3 regions of the Ercella succinigenes genome follow, and region 3 is predicted to be linked to each of the others. Evidence: riboswitches for the same ligand, from Rfam matches in the RefSeq annotation. Region 3 holds a riboswitch; each other region holds the start of a gene.
What was found. Region 3 has a riboswitch for cobalamin ahead of AC0KSB_RS08940 (energy-coupling factor ABC transporter permease). Riboswitches for the same ligand answer to the same signal wherever they lie in the genome.
Positions count from the first base shown of each region.

Region 1: another riboswitch for cobalamin. It lies ahead of AC0KSB_RS13640 (ABC transporter substrate-binding protein); the one in region 3 lies ahead of AC0KSB_RS08940 (energy-coupling factor ABC transporter permease).
Region 2: another riboswitch for cobalamin. It lies ahead of tsaA (tRNA (N6-threonylcarbamoyladenosine(37)-N6)-methyltransferase TrmO); the one in region 3 lies ahead of AC0KSB_RS08940 (energy-coupling factor ABC transporter permease).

Region 1 is NZ_CDHP01000063.1:77,240-84,352, forward strand. Features, by position in the region: gene tilS (tRNA lysidine(34) synthetase TilS) at 30-1,499, opposite strand; gene dnaB (replicative DNA helicase) at 1,525-2,916, opposite strand; gene rplI (50S ribosomal protein L9) at 2,950-3,396, opposite strand; cobalamin riboswitch at 3,578-3,765, shown strand; gene AC0KSB_RS13640 (ABC transporter substrate-binding protein) at 3,870-4,886, shown strand; gene AC0KSB_RS13645 (FecCD family ABC transporter permease) at 4,887-5,915, shown strand; gene AC0KSB_RS13650 (ABC transporter ATP-binding protein) at 5,920-6,693, shown strand; gene AC0KSB_RS13655 (adenosylcobinamide amidohydrolase) at 6,714-7,113, shown strand, end outside.
Region 2 is NZ_CDHP01000020.1:75,006-82,118, forward strand. Features, by position in the region: gene AC0KSB_RS05655 (FtsX-like permease family protein) at 1-966, opposite strand, end outside; gene AC0KSB_RS05660 (ABC transporter ATP-binding protein) at 968-1,648, opposite strand; gene AC0KSB_RS05665 (hypothetical protein) at 1,716-2,120, opposite strand; cobalamin riboswitch at 2,476-2,693, shown strand; gene tsaA (tRNA (N6-threonylcarbamoyladenosine(37)-N6)-methyltransferase TrmO) at 2,817-3,161, shown strand; partial or broken gene AC0KSB_RS05675 (iron chelate uptake ABC transporter family permease subunit) at 3,200-3,325, opposite strand; partial or broken gene AC0KSB_RS05680 (ATP-binding cassette domain-containing protein) at 3,573-3,698, opposite strand; gene AC0KSB_RS05685 (hypothetical protein) at 3,674-3,886, opposite strand; gene AC0KSB_RS05690 (TetR/AcrR family transcriptional regulator) at 3,950-4,540, opposite strand; gene AC0KSB_RS05695 (hypothetical protein) at 4,689-5,261, shown strand; gene AC0KSB_RS05700 (MarR family winged helix-turn-helix transcriptional regulator) at 5,372-5,827, shown strand; gene AC0KSB_RS05705 (FMN-binding protein) at 5,924-6,334, shown strand; gene AC0KSB_RS05710 (flavodoxin domain-containing protein) at 6,337-6,828, shown strand; gene AC0KSB_RS05715 (DUF3307 domain-containing protein) at 6,967-7,113, opposite strand, start outside.
Region 3 is NZ_CDHP01000040.1:42,784-49,896, reverse strand. Features, by position in the region: gene gyrB (DNA topoisomerase (ATP-hydrolyzing) subunit B) at 1-696, shown strand, start outside; gene AC0KSB_RS08960 (ParA family protein) at 958-1,728, shown strand; gene AC0KSB_RS08955 (ParB/RepB/Spo0J family partition protein) at 1,748-2,620, shown strand; tRNA gene AC0KSB_RS08950 (tRNA-Ser) at 2,709-2,800, shown strand; gene AC0KSB_RS08945 (CotH kinase family protein) at 3,016-4,647, opposite strand; cobalamin riboswitch at 4,908-5,101, shown strand; gene AC0KSB_RS08940 (energy-coupling factor ABC transporter permease) at 5,213-5,887, shown strand; gene AC0KSB_RS08935 (energy-coupling factor ABC transporter substrate-binding protein) at 5,913-6,215, shown strand; gene AC0KSB_RS08930 (energy-coupling factor transporter transmembrane component T family protein) at 6,205-6,909, shown strand; gene cbiD (cobalt-precorrin-5B (C(1))-methyltransferase CbiD) at 6,912-7,113, shown strand, end outside.

The DNA.
Region 1 (7,113 bases), on a different contig from region 3:
ATAACAATAAATATAATAAAATACTTGTATCACAAGTCACCTGTTTTTTTTTCTACGGACAAGTTATCTTTTATCCATCTAATTCTTACTCCTTTTTGAGCTTTATCAGCTCTACAGACATATTGGTGACCACAGACATAATCAGCCAGCCATACTATATCATTACCTTTTGCAATGACAGGAATATAATTACGCTGATTTGCAGGTATATGCTCTTCATTCATGTATTTTTTTAATGTTCGGGTTCCCTTTCGATTAACCGGTCTGATTATATCTCCAGATTTTCTTAATCTGACCGAACAATCTTCAAGCTGTGATTTGTCAAAACAATTCATTTGGCTATTATAACGGAAATCAGGCTGATACTCAATAATTACTGCTTCTATATATCCCAAATTATCAGGCAGTTCGATAATGCCGGGAACATTTAGAGAAAGTTCCCAATCTAAAGAAGAAAGTTCTGCTTTTTGCTGTTCGTAAGCAGGTCTCTTTCTTTCAAGATATAAACAATCATCTTTCCTAATAACACTCCAGCCGCCAGGAAGATCATATGGTCCTCCCTGATTCATGAGCAGGCTTTGCATGAGGGAAAAATGCTTTTGTCCAAGATCTCTTCTTGTTTGACAAACGTATTCAAAAAACAAACCCAGAACTCTGATTTGCAAGGCACTGTGCTGGCAATATAATGTTGTGCAATCAAGTGATTTATTCTCCTTATTGAAAGCAATCACAAAAAGCTTTTGTGATTGCTGATTAAGATAGTCCTGATCCTCTGCCAGATTAAAAGCTGCTCTGGCTATCAATTTTACAGGATTGTACCCTATAGTTTTTTCCCAGACAGGCAGCAGCATGTGTCTGATGCGATTTCTTGTATATACGACTTCTTCATTCGTATGATCTGTTCTCCAGGGTACTTTTTCATAATCGAGCCACTCTATGATCTGATCACGATTTAAACTGAGAAAAGGTCTGATATAAGGTGGTTCAAAAAATTTCATTCCCGCAAGTCCTGCAAGACCGCTTCCACGAGAAAGATTAATTATCAAAGTTTCAGCCTGGTCTTGCATATGATGTGCCAAAGCTATTTTTACTGTTGACTGCGGCGATAATCTCATAGTCAGTTTTTTACTGCATTGTTCAAAAAAAGATCTTCTGACATTTCTACCGGCTTCTTCCAGGCTCAATCCCGATTCTTTGGATATTTTCTTTAAATCTACCCTTAATTTATTAAACCTAATATTGTTTTTACTGCACCACTTTTCAACAAGCGCTAAATCAAGATCAGCTTCCTCACGAAGCCCATGATGAATATGAGCTGCTTCCAACTCTATACCTAACTTTTCTCTGAGCTGAAAAAAAACAGCAAGCAGCGCCATAGAATCCGGTCCGCCAGAAACACCTACTATAATACCATCTCCTAATTTAAGCATATTATGCTCAAGTATTTTTTCTGATGTCTGCCTTACGAGATCTATCAAAACTGTGCTATCCTTTCCCATTCATTTTTCTTTTTAGCAAAAATTTTTAAAATGGTGGCGGCTCTGTCGGATATCTACCCTCATCTTTTTCAAAAAACATCGTATATTTAGGCCACCAGCCAAGATGAACCGTACCAGTTGATCCTTGTCTGTTTTTAGCAATTATGACATCGGCATCCTCAGTTTCAGTAGGCATGTTTTCAGAATCATAATAGCTCTCACGATACAAAAACATAACAACATCGGCATCCTGCTCGATCGCTCCGGAATCACGCAAATCAGACAACATTGGTTTTTTATCGGTACGTGCCTCACAGGCACGGCTAAGCTGAGAGAGAGCTATAACCGGAACTGCAAGTTCTTTTGCCATAATTTTCAATGATCTTGAAATCTCTGAGATTTCTTGTTGTCTGCTATCCGATCTTGACTGCCCATTACCGCTCATCAGCTGAAGATAATCAACAACAACAAGTCCAAGTTTATTATCCAATTTAAGCTGACGGCATTTTGACATCATTTCCAAAACACTGGTGCCTGATCTATCATCAATAAATACGGGGGCAGAGTAAAGCGGGGGCAAAGCCTTTGCTATTTTATCCCAGTCTTCACTTTGCAATTCTCCTGTTGTAAGTGATTTTGCATTAACAAGAGATTGTGCGCTAAGCATACGATTACCAATTTCTTCTTTAGACATTTCAAGACTAAAAATAGCGGCAGGAACATTATATAATGTAGCCGCTTTTTGAGCTATATTTAGAGCAAAAGCAGATTTACCCATAGCAGGTCTGGCAGCAACAATAATCAAGCCGCCTTCACGAAGTCCGCCAAGAGAACGATCAAGACTGGGAAAACCTGTCATCACATGTCTTTCATGTACTTTACCTTCTGCCATTGAAGCTAGTTCATTTACAGTTCTGCCCATGATATCTTTTAAGCTTTCAAAACCAGAGCTGTCTCTGTTTTCCCTGATTTCATAAATTCTTTTTGCGGCAATGTCAAGCAGAAGATCAGCCTGATCGCCATCCTCAAAGCAAAGACCTGTTACCTCATCCATCGCAGAGATCAATCTACGTAAAACAGATTTCTGTCTGACCAGATCAGCATAATGTGCGGCATTAGAAATAATAGGCACCTGATCCGGCAGGGAACCTACATAACTTAATCCTCCTGCTTTTTCCAGCAAGCCTTTGCTTTCCAGCATATCTGTTACGGTTAAAATATCTACCGGCTTACTCGCCAGATAGAGCTCTGTAATTGTCTCATATATAAGAGCATGATCCGGCCTGTAAAAATCATCAGGACGCAGCACAGCTGTTATTTCAGCCAAGGCACGCTTTCCTGTCATTGCAGATCCCAAAACAGATTGCTCTGCCTGAAGATTATGAGGCGGTATACGCCCGGCAACTCTGACAGGAGTTTCGGCGTTTTTGGTTGACATAAATATTAAGCCTCCAGATTATCAACTTTTTGTTCAGGATAAAGCAACTACTTTTATACCTATTTTAACGGTTACCTGCTGATGAAGCTTCACTTCAGCTTCAAAATCTCCAAGGTTTTTTATCTGTTGCTTAAAGTTAATATTTCTTTTATCTACCTTATATCCTTCTTTTTCCAGCAGATTAGCAATATCCATTGAAGTTATAGCACCATACAGGCGACCACCTTCCCCTGATTTTGCCGGCAAAGAAAATATTTTATCTTTAAGTTTGGCTCCTACTTCCTTTGCCTCTTCAAGATTACGTGCTGCCTTTGCTGCTTCTGCCTTCTTTTTATTCTTTACTGAATTAAGATTGGCTGGTGTAGCTTCAAGCGCCAGATTCTTTTTAAAGAGAAAATTTCTTGCATATCCATCGTTCACTTCAACAATATCATCTGCTTTACCATGACCTTTTACGTCTTGTAAAAGTATAACTTTCATAAAAACAACCTCCGATTTTAGACTAACCTTTATTCTATCACATCTTTAAGTTTTAAGTCATTGTAATACTTTCTATTTGCACAAAACAAAAAAATTGCAATTACTTACTTTGCACAAAAATTTGCTAAAAATAGCAAATATGAAATTGTATAATAATTGCCTTTATGCTAAACTCCTGTCAAAGTGAATAGTATGTGTTTGCACGCAATGCGCTGGTATATATGCCAGAGGAACTCGGATGAAATTTCCGGACTATCCCAGTAACCGTGAAGCTGACAAAACGGCAAAAGCCACTGCCTTAGCAAGGTGGGAAGGTGCCGAAGTAGGATGAAGCAAAGTCGGGAAACATGCAATCACATTATACTCCTGGGGTTGAGAAGGTTTTTAACTTTATTTTTTAAAAGCTCCTCGGATTTTCTGTGGAGCTTTTTGCTTCCTTGGATACTATTCACAAAATTTAAGGAGGAAACTATATGAACAAAAAGAAATTTATTTCAATGATGCTCGCTTTGCTGATGGTGTTTGCTGTTTTTACTGGTTGCGGCCAGTATACTACAGTTGAAAATACCACCACAACTGCAGAAAAAACCACTACAACTATAGAAAAAACCGAAGCAACAACAGAACCGGCTGCTGACATAACTGAAGCAGAGTCTGATGTTCTCTCATTCATGGATATGAAAGGCAGAGAAATAAAACTTAATGATACTGCCAAGAGAATAGTTGCTCTGACAGCTGCTGATTGTGAAATACTATATGCGATTGGCGCGGGAGAAACACTTGTGGGACGTGGTGAATATTGTGATTATCCTGCAGAAGTACTAGACGCACCGGCTGTACAGTCTGGAAATGAAACTAATATTGAACAGATTATCGCACTTGAACCGGATATTATATTGATGGGAACAATGGCACAGACGCAAGAGCAGATTGACGCACTTGAAAATGCAGGTATATTGGTTGTCGTAAGTGATGCTCAGGACATAAACGGAATCTATACAGCTATTGAATTAATAGGAAAAGCCACAGGTCAAAACGACAATGCAGCCGATTTAATCGCTAAGATGAAAACTGATTTTGCGGAAATAAAGACTGCGGCAGAAGAAAAATCAACTGCCGATTCAAAATCAGTATATTTTGAAGTTTCTCCTTTGGAATGGGGATTATGGGCTGCCGGCAAAGATACGTTTATGCATGAAGCTGCAGAAATGATCGGTCTGGAAAATACTTTTGCCGATGTTAACCAGTGGGGAGAAATATCTCAAGAACAGGTAATTGAGAGAAACCCTGATTATATCGTAACAATCACCATGTATTTTGGAGAAGGACCTCTTCCTGAAGAAGAAATAATGAGCAGAGATGGCTGGGCAAGTATCACAGCAGTTTCAGAAAAACAGGTTTTTAACGCTAATTCTGATGAGCTTTCAAGACCAGGCCCAAGATTGGTTGATGGCGTAAAATCGCTGTTTGATTTCGTTTACGGAGAATAAATGAAAAAAAGAGATAGTTTCACAATTATTGAATATATTATTTCTATTTGCATAGTAATTTCTATTTTTATTCTATGTGTGTTCGCAGGCAGTGTAAATATTGCGATCAAAGACACTTTTTCTGTCTTGATGGATAAAATAACCGGCAATGCTACTGTAAGCAGCAATACTGTTTCTATCATCTATAATGTCAGACTACCCAGAGTGATTAATGTTGCGCTTGTTGGCGCAGCATTATCGCTTTGTGGAGCCGCCATGCAAGGACTTTTAAGGAATCCCCTTGCAGACGGCTCCACCCTGGGAGTATCTTCCGGTGCTTCTTTAGGTGCAGTTATCGCAATAGCCTTCGGTATAAATCTGCCCTTTTTCGCCTCAGGCGGTACAATGATAATGGCTATTCTTTTTGCTTTTGGTTCTCTAGTTCTGATACTTTCACTTGCTTATCGCCTGGATTGTTCTCTGGCAACAAATACAATTATTCTGATTGGTGTTGTTTTTACCATGTTTGCACATAGCCTGATCAGCCTGATAGTAGTTTTTGCCAGTGAAAAAGTTAAATCCATTATGTTCTGGACTATGGGCTCACTATCCGGCAGCAGCTATACCAATGTCTTGACTATGCTAACAGCACTTCTCATATGTGGCTTTTTTATTCTGAGGTATGCTTCCGAACTAAATGCATTTGCCATCGGAGAAGATAATGCCAGACATATCGGGGTAAATGTTAAAAAAGTAAAATTTGTTATTCTTATTGCAGCATCGGTTCTTATTGGTGTAAGCGTTTCAATTGGCGGTACTATTGGTTTTGTTGGACTTGTCATTCCTCATATCGCAAGAATGATTTTTGGTCCGAATCATAAACGCCTGCTGCCTGCTTCAATGTTGTATGGTGCTTCATTCCTTATGCTGGCAGATCTTATCGGCAGAATAATACTAAAGCCGCTGGAACTACCTATAGGAGTTGTTACTTCTTTTATTGGTTCAATAGTTTTTGTTTACATTTTTTATTCAACCAGGAAAGCGAGATGATCAGATGCTTACAGTCAAAAACTTAGGTGTTAGCTATGGCAGTTTGAAAATAATTGATGATGTCAGTTTTTCTGTTCAAGCTAATCAATGGCTTATGATCGCAGGCCCTAATGGTGCTGGTAAAAGTACCATTGTAAAAGCTGTAACTCAGGGAATACCATATTGTGGTAAAGTTTTCTGGAAAGAAAAAGATGTCTCGCACATTAGACCGGTAAAACTGGCAAAGCAAATAGGTGTATTAACCCAGAATCATTCAGTAGGATATTCTTTCTCTGTCGAAGAAATTGTAAAACTAGGCCGGTATGCCTGGTCAGGTGGTTTCTTTTCTTCCCTGGACAACGATTCTGATCAGAAAGTTAATTATGCTCTGGAAATAACAGGTATGAACCAGTTTCGTGATCATTCTGTACTTACGCTTTCAGGAGGAGAATTGCAGAGAACTTTTTTAGCTCAGGTGTTTGCCCAGGATCCTCAATTACTGATTCTGGATGAACCTACCAATCATCTAGATCTGGTCTATCAAAAACAGATGTTTGAATTGATCAGAGAATGGCTTAAACAGCCGGAACGTGCTGTTATTTCAGTTGTGCATGACCTTAGCCTGGCTAAAAATTACGGGACACATGCCCTTCTTATGAATAAAGGAAAAGTTGCAGCTTTTGGTGAAACAGATAAAGTTCTTGGTGCCGATAATTTGTCAGAGGTCTATTCAATGGATGTCTATCAATGGATGCAGGATATTTTATCTTGTTGGCAATCAAATGCAAAAGGGATTTAAGAAATCCCAGGAGGAAGTAAATGCTGTTACATCGCTTTACAAATGGAGATACTATTTTAAGAGAAAATAACAGTATTATAGCTCATTTTGCAGGTTCTCGAAAAATTTTGAGCAGCGCACCTCATAATGGTGGTCTTAGAACAAATCTTAAGTATGCTTTCAATCACTGTGCGGAGAGAACCGAAGATGCGATGCGCGGTTCAACTTATGCCGAACATATAAGGATTCTGTCATCTGAATTAGGACTTGATCCAGACTTAAGCTGCGGAATCAGCACTGGAGCCTATGCAGAAAATGTCGCAATTGTATCCAAAAAATACCGTAACACAGAAGTTACAGCAGTTGTAACGGCCGGCATAGATGTTAATGGCGGCAGAGCAGGTGATCCTGCAAATTGGCATGAAGCAGATACTGGTTATA
Region 2 (7,113 bases), on a different contig from region 3:
AAGACCTATTCTCTTTTTCGATTCATGTACCGTCATCAAAAGATTGTTTAACATCGTACCAGAACATACTATTACTAAACCTACTATGAAGAATATTCCTCCATAAGCTATTGATTGAAAATAATCTGACTGTTCTATAGACATAAATGCATTTGTCAGAAATTCATTTGGAACAATTTGTTCCGGCATAAGAGAAAAAGTCTGGCTTAGCTGTCTAGTCATCTCATCAAGCTCTGCTTGAGTAGCAGCTTTTGTTTTTAGCAAAAATATACTGTTTTCGTCATAGTTAGAAGTACTAACTACGCCTGATGATACAAATACTCCTGAAGATCGGTCATATCCAGATAATATACCGCTGACTTTGTATTCGCGAGTAATCGTCTCAAAAAATTGTTCCGGCCCTTCAACTTGCTGCGAATGGATTATATTGCCATCTTCAGCTATTCGTTTACCAAGTTCCAAAACAACGGTATCACCTATTTTTATATCACCATTCTGAACACTTTTACCATTAAGCATGAAGTTTGATGATAGGACTATTTCATTTTCTTTTCCCGGCCAATGGCCAGTTTTCAGTTGATGCTGGAGCATATCAAATGAATTGGTATCACAACCTTGCAGCGCCATCAACCAATGTGTCGCAAACGCCGCACCTGGTCCTTCCTTTTCCGATTCGGTTATTGCGTCCAGTCTTGCCGTCCAAACTGTTTGCACCTGTCCTACATCCGTTATATTAGAATTTTCCAGAAGTTCTTCCCTGCTTATTATGTCGGTACTTTCGATTTTTATATCCCATCGTCCACCATATGTATATGCGTTTTCTATGAGCATGTCATTATAGCTGAAAAAAACAGATATAATCGAAATAGCAAAAAACATAGTGATCGTAATTCCAAGCATCATCATCAGACTTCTCTTTAGATGACGCCTAAACAGCTTGATTGATAGTTTAATTATAGTATTCATATCAGGCCATCACTTTCCTGTCCGCTATGATCTTGCCATCGCTCATCTCAATTAATCTTGATGCATGTTTAGCAATGTCCAGATCATGAGTAACAAGAACAAGTGTCTGCCCATATTTCTTACAACAGGCAATAATTAATGAAATAACTTCTTGCCCTGTCTTTGAGTCAAGATTGCCGGTTGGCTCGTCAGCTAGAATAACAGCAGGCTTCATTATAAGAGCACGCGCTATTGCTACTCTTTGTTGTTGACCGCCAGACAGTTGATGCGGAAAATGTGTCATTCTATCTTCTAGCTTCAACGCAGAAACAATCTCTTCAAAATATTCTAAATTAGCCTTTTTACCGTCAAAAATAAGAGGCAGCAAAATATTTTCCCTAACAGTTAGTTCTGGCATCAGGTTATATGCTTGAAATATTATCGATACCTGCTGGCGTCTGAATTTTGCCAGATCTTTTTCCTTCATAACATTTATTTCTAGATCGTTGAAATAGTATTTACCTTCTGTGGGGCAATCTACAGTCGATAACATGTTAATCAAGGTTGTTTTACCGCAACCGCTTTTACCCATAATGGCTACTTGTTCATTTGTGTCTATGTCTAAGTTTAATTCGTTTATAGCCATGACCTTTGGCTCTGTTTCTCCATATGATTTGGTGATGTTTTCCAATCGAATCAACATATGTCCTCCTTAGATTACTGAGAACCCGGATTACAATCCGAGCTCTCATAGATCATATTATGTCATGCTATTTATAATCCCAAGATCCAGAGGTTGTATCTGCAATTCCGATAGTGTTTGTCCACATTTCTATCCAAACTAATTGCCCAGAGTACAAATTAACACCAGTATATGCTCCTAACCAAGTTGATGAACCTTTAGGTGCTGAAACAATAGGATTACTGTAAATCATTTGACCATCGCCAATTCGGGCTTTAGTTCGACATTTAATAGCTTTCAAAACACCTGTTTCATAATCAGGATGTATGTATGACCCATTTGTATTAGTAGTTTTTGAAACTGGTCCGATTAATACAACAGAACCGTTTCCAGGTAATGATCTTGAGAAATAAGCTGTTCCAGCGGAAACAAGGGATGAAATAACTCCTATCGTCAATAAAACAATTAACAAACATGCTCCTATCTTTTTCATAATCGTATCCTCTTTTCATTTTGATTTTAGTCTCTTATTTCTTTTCCAAAAACACTCACTCATTGCGCAAAAAGTAAACAGCTTAATTTATCAATAAACAACAAACCGGTTTCGTTTCGATACTTCAACTCTATCACACAAAAAAAAAAATGTAAACTAATAACAAAGATAACTAAGATAACAATTACAAATAATTCACATAAATATTTTCATATTTATCTATTCATACTTCAAAACAATATCAGCGTTATTAATAGGGTACATAAATTCCAGGATCGTGTATCTGATATTCAGTTTGTATTTATCTGCTCCGATTAATATTGACAAAAAAAATACAACATGTTAACCTTTTGCAATAATTTAATATTATTCAAGTGTTCCATATGGCGTCAAGCTTTATGGAAAGAATAGTGAATCGGGTGAAAATCCCGGACGGTACCGCCGCTGTAAGCGTTGAAGATAGTAGCTCATGATGAAAGTCAGTCACTGGGAACCCGGGAAGGCCGAGCACTGTTGCCGGAGATAATCTCCACAGACGCAAGTCAGAAGACCTGCTTGAGTATGTTGCATTGCCTGCGATTACAGGCTTTTGCTTGTTTTTCACGGAAATACGGCTGTGGCTTTTGCCACAGTTTTTTTGCGTTTAAACAGTTTCGCTAATATCTGCTGAAAACAGCTCTAAGAAAGGATTAATATATGAATATCAGTATCAATATCATAGGAAAGATTCACAGTCCATATGGAGATAGATTGTCTGCTCCAAGGCAGGGATTTCTTTCTGAAGAAAAAGTAAAAATTGAGATTTTCCCTGAATTTGCAGAAGGTCTGCACACACTTCAACCTGATCAGAAAATCGTTGTACTTTATTGGGCAGATAAGGCTGATCGAAATATTTTACAAACAAAAACACCTTTCGGGCCGGAAATAAAAGGTGTTTTCGCTACACGATCCCCGGCGCGACCTAACCCTATAAATTTATGCGAAGCGGAAATAACTTCTATAGAAAACAATATTTTGTTTGTAAAAGGGTTGACGCACTAGATGGTAGTCCCCTGCTGGATATTAAATCATTAATAAGACGGGAAAAAAGCAAAGCAAATAGACAAGGCAAATCCTGCACCGGCATTCAGTCCCATCAAACCGGAATCCGCCATAGGATTACGAGTTATCCCTTGCATAATGGAACCAGCCACAGCCAAAGACGGTTTAACGGCAATGGCGCAGTTGGTTCTGCCAACGGTATTAGCAATAAATATATTGAAATAATCATCACACCATAAGGTACAGATACAACCAAACTATCAAGAAAATTCCATAAAGTTAAACCGATATATTTTTTGTTTCACCAAAAGTTATGGTTTTGAACCATTCCCTGAACTTTTTCATATTAATTGTTCTCCCTTCCGAATCGTCCAACTATCCCTCCGCTCATTGGCGGCAATCATATTATCATAAGGCTTGCTGGATTTTCACTTCATTTTCTGCATCTGCATAAGCTGTAGCCTCATCAAGAATTACAATTGGTGTGTCCTTGAGAAAAACTCGCGCAATTGCTATGCGTTGCTTTTCGCCGCCGGAGCCGTGGTATAGTGCAAAAGAAGCTCCCGAATTACTCCGTAAATTGTGAAAAAAGGAACAAGTCTTGCTGCTGAAGATACCCCGGACAGAAGACAAGCAACTATTAGTTTATTCTTTTTTTGTCCAGCTAATTCAAAAAGTCTGGAAATGCCTGTTTTTTCTTTTTGTACCTTATTTCTTTTATTCATTTTTATCTCCTTTCAAAAAACAAGTTAGGCATGGCTGACTGCGCACCAAAAAAATTTCTCTTATTAACCTTGTTCGAAAATAAGAGAAAACAAAAGACTGTATAGATGGTTCAAAGTTCTATCAAAAGCGTCTGCATGCAGGGTTCCTTTATTGAACATCGCAATAGCCATAAGCTTAACCAGATTGGCAACCACTTTATAGTCTATATCCTGCCGAATACCTTCGATATGATCAAATAAGCCACGCATAACGACAGATTCTGCATCAGGATTAATTTGGTATTCCTCAGGTAAAGCTGCACATAATTTAGCCTCATCTTCTGCTGTTAGATACTGATAAATGCTGTCTTTGCTAAAAATAATTCTCCTTAAAAAGGTCTTTGCCTCCTCAGTCGTGATTTTTCCCCGATCTCCCAGCACATCCATAAAATACTGTTTAGCTTTGTCTCTTTGATATTTGATTATTTCATAAACAAACATTTCCTTAGATGGGAAAAAATTATAAAAAGTACTCTTTCCAAGGCCAACCGCCTGTGTCACTTTTTCAACGGAAGCATGTGTCATACCATGTTCCTTAATAAGCAAGAACCCTGCATCAAGCATTTTTATCCGCACTTCTTCTCTTTCCTGTAGCGCGAAAATTTTTGGTGTCATAAACAATCCCTCTTTTCCGGAACATTATTAAAAATTAAGCGACTATTATTAAATAATATTCTTTTTTTTGATTCTAATTGTTTATTTATGAGTTGTCAAGTAATAATATTTTTTACAATTTTCAAAGCTTTTAACATATAATAAAAAAATGGAAACAATAAACGATTTTAAAAAGCATTTATTATATCCAGCCAGTTTCAGGCGTCATCGCCTACCATTGATGTTTCTGGCAATGTTGCCATCTTTTTTTCTTGATGGCCTTTTTATTTATTCAATTTTGACGCCAACAACTTTTTATTTACTCCCTACAGAGATTAATACTTTCAGCGAACTTCTATCACCTTTTGCCGCCAATTTTTTGCTGCTCAAAGCTCCGGCTATTTATTATTATGCCAAACTCAAAGCACAAAGACTTGAGAGCTACATTCTTGTAGGAAAAAACCAGGTTATTTATAGACGGAACAAGCGTGCACCTTTTGCTAAGATTGACTATGGTTATACATATCATGACTATATACATTTTTTAGAAATAAAATCTGTATACCGCAAAACAAGTGGCGCTATTGTAGTTCAAGGTAAAATAATTATAGAAAGAAAGCTTCCCGGTTACGAAATGACAAGTAACAAATGGATCAAGAGCAAATTTGTCATACCGCCCTATTTTTCAGACACAGACAGCATCTATAATACGCTCAGCAAATTAATGAAAAATCAAATTTGAAAATATTTTTTCAATTTTTATTGACACACACTAAAAGGTAATGTATTATCTATTTTAAGTAATGCATTACCTTTTTTGACAGCTTAAACAAGTATACCAAGGAGGAAACTATGCCTGATTATTCACAAATGCCTGATCAGCAATTTATTTTTGGAACTTTACTTTTAACCGCAAACCGCATGGATACTATGCTGGAACGCGAATTAAGCAAATTCAATGTCACAGCCAAGCAATGGTTTATGTCTGTAATTATATATTCTCTGTTTGATGAAGATCCCACTATAAAAGATGTTGCTCGTACAATGGGCAATTCTCATCAAAACGTTAAACAGGTTGCTTTGAAATTAGCAGAAAAGGGATTGCTTGAACTGGTAAAAGATCAAAATGACGGCAGAGTAACAAGATTAGTTATGACCGATAAAAGTGCTGCCTTCTGGGCACAAACAGATGAACCAGGCAAAGAATTCATGGCAAATCTGTTTTCAGGATTAAATGATCAAGATATTGCTTGTGCAAGAAAAGTATTGATGCAGATGTGGCAAAACCTTAATCAAATGGATACTTGAAAATACAGAAAATATTGTCAGAAAATAATAGCTGTATGTAGTAATAGTGCATGAAGTTGATTTACATTTTATTTTAATGGAAAAGGATAAAAAATAATGAAAAAAAAGAAAAAGACCGGCTGGATAATTCTTGTTTGTTTTGTATTTATAATCATAATTATGGCTGGTGCAATCTCATTTATGATGAAAGGACTCGAACAAAATAAAAATCTTGATATCTCAATTGTTTCAGCTCAAAATCTTGCTGATATGACCTACGAAGGATCATACGGCAGCGGACGTTGGTATAATGAGGTATTAGTAACAGTCGAGAATGGACTGATTGTTGATATTGAACCAAAGAAAACCGTAATGTTTGAACGTCAAGAAATAACTAATGAATTAATCAGTAGGATTATTAAAGAACAATCAACAAATGTGGACACTATCAGCAGTGCCACCGTTACATGCAATGTATATTTAAAATCAATAGAAAATGCTCTGACAAATGCAGAAAGAGGTAATTAATTATGAAAACGCTTATTATTTATTCAAGCAAATATGGAACTACATCAGAAACCGCAGCTTCACTAAGTACTAAATTAAATAATGAGGCTATACTCGTTAACATTGCAAAAGAAACTGTACCTGATCTGAATGATTTTGACCAGATTGTAATTGGTAGCTCAATATACATAGGGCAGATAAACAAAAAAATCCGTGAATATGTCTTATCCCATAAAGCTGAATTATTGTCTAAACCATTAGGTCTTTTCCTATGTTGTGGTTTACCGTCAAGTCTGGATCAGTATCTTAGCCAGGCATTTCCTGCAGAGATCATAGAACATGCTATAACCGGTTGTTTTGGTGGTGAACTTCGTAAAGATAAAATGAAAATGGCAGACCGTCTGATTACAAATATGATGACAAAAGCAACTGCCAAGGATGGCACCCCTCCCCCACAAATTCAATCAGAACAGATCGATCAATTTGCAGAACAGTTAAACTTAGCAAGTAGGTAGTAATTTCTTTCGTCTAGTATAGTTTTTTTGCAATTAAAGTGCAATTAGGTGAGCCTATTTCAGTAACAATTTTACCGGAGTATTAAAATTAATGGTAGCCAAAACGATTTCTCTTGATGTCATCATAAATGATTTCTCCTATAATATAAATGATACAACAATTACTACAACTGTACTTATTAAAGTTCCCAAGAGATAGTATTCAGCAAAATTCTTTTCCTTGGATATACGATCATACCTTGCAATGGATTTTGCTGTTAATACTAATCCTATTGCCGAAAACTG
Region 3 (7,113 bases):
ACTTTGCCCGGTAAATTAGCTGATTGTCAGGAAAAAGATCCAACATTTTGCGAATTATTTATTGTTGAGGGAGATTCTGCGGGAGGATCAGCTAAAGGAGGACGTGAGCGAAAATATCAGGCTATTTTACCATTATGGGGTAAAATGCTTAATGTAGAAAAAGCAAGAATGGATAAAGTTTATGATAATGAAAAATTGCTACCTATAGTAATGGCTCTAGGAGCAGGCATAGGCTCAGATTTTGATCTTGAAAAATTGAGATATCATAAGATAATTCTTATGGCTGATGCTGATGTTGATGGATCACATATAAGAACTTTACTTCTTACTTTCTTTTTCCGTCATATGAAACCATTGGTGGAAGCTGGACATATATATGTAGCATGTCCGCCTCTATATCGAGTTTATGAAGGACAAACAAGTTATTATGCTTATACAGACGAAGAAGTTGAAAAAATAAAGCAGGAAACCGGTTGGAAAGATCCTAAACTTCAGAGATATAAAGGTCTTGGAGAGATGAGTTCAGATCAACTTTGGGAAACAACAATGAATCCTCAGACTAGGAAAATGTTAAAAGTAAAATTAACTGATGCTCAAACTGCTGATGAAACATTTACACTGTTAATGGGAGATAAAGTTGAACCTAGAAAAGAATTTATTCAAATTAATGCCAAATATGCTAATACAGATGTTTAGCAGGTAATTATTCTTTTATAAGCAGTATTTTTAGAAAAAAAACAGTAATAAAAGATCATTCTTGCAAAAAGAATGATCTTTTATGTTTCACGTGAAACATTTAATTATCAATTTGTAAATATAGAAAAAAAGGTTTATAAAAATATTAGTTTAAATGATTTTCTGAAATTATTATTTGTAAAAATAAAAATTATTCTCAATGCAGTTAGTTTATATATATGGTAAAATAGTAAGCACGCTGAAAAAGGAGAAACCCAAAATATGGCAAATGTTTTAGCTTTAGTTAATCAAAAAGGTGGAGTTGGTAAAACAACCACCTGTGTAAATCTTGCTGCTTTTCTTGCAAAAAAAGGAAAAAAAGTTTTATTGATAGATATTGATCCTCAAGGAAATGCTACTTCTGGATTAGGTTTTGATAAAAATGAAATAGAAATGACAGTTTATGATGTTTTGATTAATGATGTTAGTCTGGAAGATGTTTATATTGAAACAGGGAGAAAAAATTTAACTTTATGTCCTGCTAATATACAGCTGGCAGGAGCAGAAATTGAATTAGTATCTGTTGTTTCACGTGAAACAAAATTAAAAAAAGCTGTAGATAAGATTAAAAACAAATTTGACTATGTTTTGATGGATTGTCCTCCTTCTTTAGGTTTATTAACCTTAAATGCACTTACTGCTGCAGAAGGTGTTCTTGTACCTATACAGGGCGAATATTATGCTTTGGAAGGGGTTACTCAATTAATGGAAACAATAACTCTTGTAAAGAAAAACTTAAATACTTCATTAATGGTTTTTGGAGTTATTGTTACTATGTTTGATTCACGAACACAGTTGGCACATCAAGTTGCTAATGAGGTAAAAAAATATTTTGGTTCAAAAGTATTTCGTACAATTATTCCAAGAAATGTAAGATTAAGTGAAGCACCAAGTTTTGGACAGTCAATTTTGGAGTACGATATGAAATCAAAGGGTGCGGAATGTTATGATCAATTAGCAAGAGAAGTAATAAAAAGATCAGCAAATAAATAAAAAGGGGAGAAACTCAAAAATGGCAGCAAGTAAAAGTAAAGGACTTGGTAAAGGACTGGGAGCACTTCTTCAAACTATAGATATGCCAGATGATAAAATTCGTGATGCAATCATGGAATTAAAAATAAATGATATTAATCCTAATGCTGATCAGCCTAGGAAACGTTTTGATCAGGAGAAATTAGAAGAATTATCTGCATCAATTAAAGAAAATGGAATAATACAGCCAATAATAGTGTGTCGCAATACAGATAGTTCAGGATATCAAATAGTAGCAGGTGAAAGAAGATGGAGAGCCGCCCGTTTGGCAGGTTTGACCATCATACCTGCTATAGTAAGAGATCTTACTGATTTACAGATTTTAGAACATGCATTAATAGAAAATATACAAAGACAAGATTTAAATCCAATAGAGGAAGCAGATGCTCTCGATAAATTAATTAAAGAGCATAATATAACACAAGAAAAATTAGCAACAGTTGTGGGAAAAAGTCGGCCGGCAATTGCAAATACATTACGATTATTAAATCTGCCAGATACTATTAAGAAATATGTTATGAATGAAGATTTATCTGCCGGGCATGCTAGAGCTTTATTGACTATTCAAGATAAAGATATACAAATACAAACGGCAGAAAAAATTATAGAGAAAGATCTGAGTGTTAGAGAAACAGAAAGAATTGTAAAAAATATTGGAGAAGAAACAAAAAAGCAAAAAAAGAAAAAAGAATTATCAGAAGCATATTTGCTAAGTATACAAAATGTAGAGAATAAATTAACTAAGCAATTAGGAACAAAGGTTAAATTAAAAGACAGACAAGGAAAAGGAAGTATAGTAATAGATTATTATTCTAATGAAGATCTTGAAAGAATACTGGAAATATTAGGATGATTTAATTATAGAATATTAATAATAACAAATTATAATTATTTGACAAAAGTTATAGGATATATTAAAATATTTCAGCACGGCATTTCATGGAGAGATGGTCGAGTTGGTTGATGGCACCGGTCTTGAAAACCGGCGAAGGTTCATAGCCTTCCGAGAGTTCGAATCTCTCTCTCTCCGCCACAATTTATCCGAAAAGACGGATGTAAATCAAAAAAGCGCTCTAAAGGGCGCTTTTTTTGCGCCCTTTAGAAAGTAAAAAAGTATAAATTAAAAGATATTAAAGATGTTTTATTGAATGTGGTTAAAGAGATAATATAATACTTTACAAGTATTTCTGATATTTAAGGTAGACATTATAGTCTATTTTGATCATATGCTAATTAGCAGAATGTTTTTTATCTCATGTCTCTGCGATTACGGTTTTCTTCCTGACCTCTCCCTACAGACATACTTCCCATATCCTGAAGATTTATTTCTTCCGCATCGATTAACTCTGAAGTGTTTTCCTGTTGACTTTCTGAATCAGAAGGAATAGTTCCATTTAATTGACCACGAATACTTTCAGATCTTAGTAAACAGAAGCTTTTTAATGTTTCTACAGCTATATCAAATTGTTCAACAGTATAAAAAGCAGTTGGATCTGTTTCTACATATGGTCGAATCAAGTTATATAAAGTATTAATTTCTTCTAAAAAACGGTTGTTTTCAAAATAATTTGTTAAAAGATCATCAAAATAGGTATGATAAATTTCTAAATAAGTATTGTTAATAGCAAGCATACTCCACATAGGACGTTCATCCTCTAATGAATTGCTTAATAAAGGGGAATCAATAGGCCAGTTAACAGCTTCTGTGGAATTACTGCTGTTGAATCCGCCGAAAGCTAGATTGTAATCCCAAGGAAGCATGGTTAGTACACCATTTTCTTCGTATAAATAGTAATTATGAAGCATATTTCCAGTATAACTATCATAGTTAATAACAAAATTATGAGCTACAAAATATCGCAGGATAGCTTCTACATCTAAAACTTCTTCTAAATTTTCACCAGTGGAAAGTTGTTTTAAGGAGGCAATAACACGTTGATTGTCTTCCTCATCAGAATTAGTTTTTGAATTATCAAATATATCGCTATAACTTGTAATTTCGTCATCTGTATAGACTAAGCTAGAGCCATTGGAGTTGCCGCTGAAACCGCCTCCCTCCATACCGTTTCTGTCTGGTATATTAAAATCACCATCTTCGGGAAACATGAATTTATCTTCACCAATTATACCTTGTTTGTTGTCATCTGGCATTTGTCTGTCAGTGTCATCTGGCATTTGCCTGTCAGCACCATCTGGTATCTGCATTTCGCCACTGGAAGGAAAATTTTTATCCATATCGCCAGCAACGCCCATATTTTCAAATTGACTGCTTTCAGGTTTATACAGATTGCCGCTGTCTTCTCCATAATTACGTGTCAGAAAGGAATCACCAATTTCTTCTATTGCGATATAAAGACCATAGTATTCATTATTAATGGATAATGCCACAAAACTTACAAGAGGCGATGCTACACCACTTTCAGCCATAATGCGGTAGCTAAGATAATCTTTTAAGTAGGTGGCATCACTGTATAAATTATTTAAATGAAGTGTATCCAGACCGTCATATGTCTGTCCATCTATAAATTTATCAAATTTAATTTTAAAGCTATAGCGTTCAGAATTTGTATTTGCAACTTGAGAGAGAGAGGTGTTTCCTTTTGTTGCAAAAGATACTTCATTAACTTCTGTGCCGTCAAGAGTAACCGTTGTTGAATATTTTGTTTTCTCAGTAGGGTTTTCTAACAAATCTATCCAGTCATCTTCTGAAATTTCAACATTGATTTCGTGAACGAAACTGGTATCAAAGAGAGTTTCTGCATACTCTATTGATAGTAAGTTATTATTATCTTGGTTTTGTGAATCATTGATAGTAGTATTGCAGCCAATCAAATTTACTACCAGTAAAATAATAAATATAAAAGAGAATGTTTTTTTCATCAAAGAGGCCTCCTGATTAAACTTTTTGGTCTGTTAAAGTAACATTAGTATAGAAATTACATTTTGATTATCTTTGACGAAAGTGATAGCTATATGATACTTATGTGAAATTTACCAAATAAAATAAACAAACAAAATAATTAACAACAAAATTTTTCTAAAGAAAACAAATTATTGTATTTATAAAATGATTAAAGGTGATATAATCACGTTGTAAAAAGTAAATAAGAATTGTCAGTGTTGATTATTTGGCTTGTAGTAATAATTTTTTGATTATAAAAAAGATTAGGACATTCTGAATAATCAATGAAAAGGGAAGCAGGTTAGAATCCTGCACGGTCCCGCCGCTGTGATTCCTGGGATTTTTCTTTTATGCCACTGGTTTTTACTGGGAAGGTAAGAGAAATCTGCTATCAGGATAAGTCAGAAGACCTGCTGATAATAAGAAAGTCATTTTTTGCGGCGAACAAAAAATGATTACCATGTTTGTCATGGGCATTGCTGTAAAAACGGGCGGCAGAAAAGCAAAGGAGGCTTTACTGTGAACCTGTTTTTTATTTCTGCAATGCACATCATGGAAGGTTTTTTATCTCCATTCTGGTCTCTCTTATGGACTGCTGTAGCTATACCGTTTATAGTATGGGGATTATACAGCATTTCAAGCAAAATCAGGCATAATCCCAAATTACTAATGCTGCTTGCTCTCACCGGTGCATATACTTTTGTTCTCTCTGCTCTTAAAATTCCATCTGTAACCGGAAGTTGCTCTCATCCAACCGGCACAGGACTTACTGCCGTACTTTTTGGTCCAGCAGCTGCTGCGGTAGTAGGTCTTGTTGTTTTACTATTTCAAGCAATTTTACTTGCACATGGTGGATTAACAACTTTAGGTGCTAATACTTTCTCTATGGCAATAGCAGGACCTTTTGTTGCCTATGCCTTATTTCGTTTAATTGCCAAAAACGCTAATGGGAAAAAACTTTTAGTAGCGGTCTTTGTAGCTGCATCAGCTGGGGATCTCATAACCTATGTAGTAACTTCAGCACAACTTGCTTTAGCTTATCCATCGGCAGAGGGCGGTTTTTTGGCTTCATTTGCCCGCTTTGGTTCGGTATTTGCATTTACACAGATACCAATAGCAATAATTGAAGGAATACTTACAGTAATTATTTTTAATTATATTTACCAATATAACAAAGAAGAACTTAAAGACCTCAAGGTAATAAGTCTTAAAGTATGAGCTCCATGAAAGGCGAGGTTACAAAATGAAAAAATCTACTTTATTTATTTTAATAGGAATAATAATTCTAATAACTGTTTTACCTCTTATTATATCTGGTATAACTGGAAATGGTGCTGAATTTGAGGGAGCAGACGGTCAGGCCGAAGATGTAATAGCAGAGATTGCTCCAAACTATGAACCATGGTTCGAAAGTCTTTATGAACCGGCAAGTGGTGAAATAGAAAGCTTATTATTTGCATTACAGGCTGCAATCGGAGCTGCTCTCATAGGTTATTATCTTGGTAGTCGTGGCAGATTAAAAACCGCAAAAGCAAATGCTGATTGATCAACTGGCATGGGGAAGTCTTTGGAGAGATAAATCAGTAGGGAAAAAAATACTGATAACGTTAATTATTATTTTTCTTGCTTTTATAATAAAAAATATTTATTTGTATTTAGTGTTATTTCTTATGCAAAATATGATTTTATTTTTTGCTCTTAAAATAACAGGTAAAAATATTATTAAGCTCTGGAGATTTCCTTTTGTTTTTATATTGATGGGAGTTGTTCCTCTTTTGGTTGAAGGTAGCAGCAAGGAGGCCTTGTTTTCTTTTCAAATAACCCTGATAAATGTTCCTGTAATTAAAAATATTATCGGAAGAGCCATATGTGCTTATGGGGGAATAATGTTTCTTGCTATTACCACTCCTTTTAGTGATTTACTTGATCAGCTAACAAGATGGAAATTCCCTAAATTGTTATTATCTTTAATTGCTATAATTTACAATCAGATATTTATAGTACTTACATCTTTTGCAAAAATTATTTCTTCATCTGATTTACGATTAGGGTATTCAAGCATAGTTAAAACTATAAAAACACTGGGTATGGTAATGGGAAGTGTTTTAAGTTGTTCAATGAAAAAAGCACAGACAATGAGTCAGTCCCTGGAGTGCCGTTTTTATGATTCAGATAAAAATAATACTTGGCCACTTGAGAAAATAAATTTAAAAGAGTGGACAGAAAAGGAGAGTATATGAAAATGGAAATACAATTCACAGATGTTTCATATACTTATCCTGACAAAACAAAAGCCATTAATAAAATGAATTGCAAAATATGTAAAGGCGAAAAAATTGTTATCTTAGGAGCAAATGGAGCAGGTAAATCTACTTTTTTTATGCTTTTAACAGGATTAATACGACCAGATCAAGGTAAGCTTACACTTGATAGCAAGGAGTATC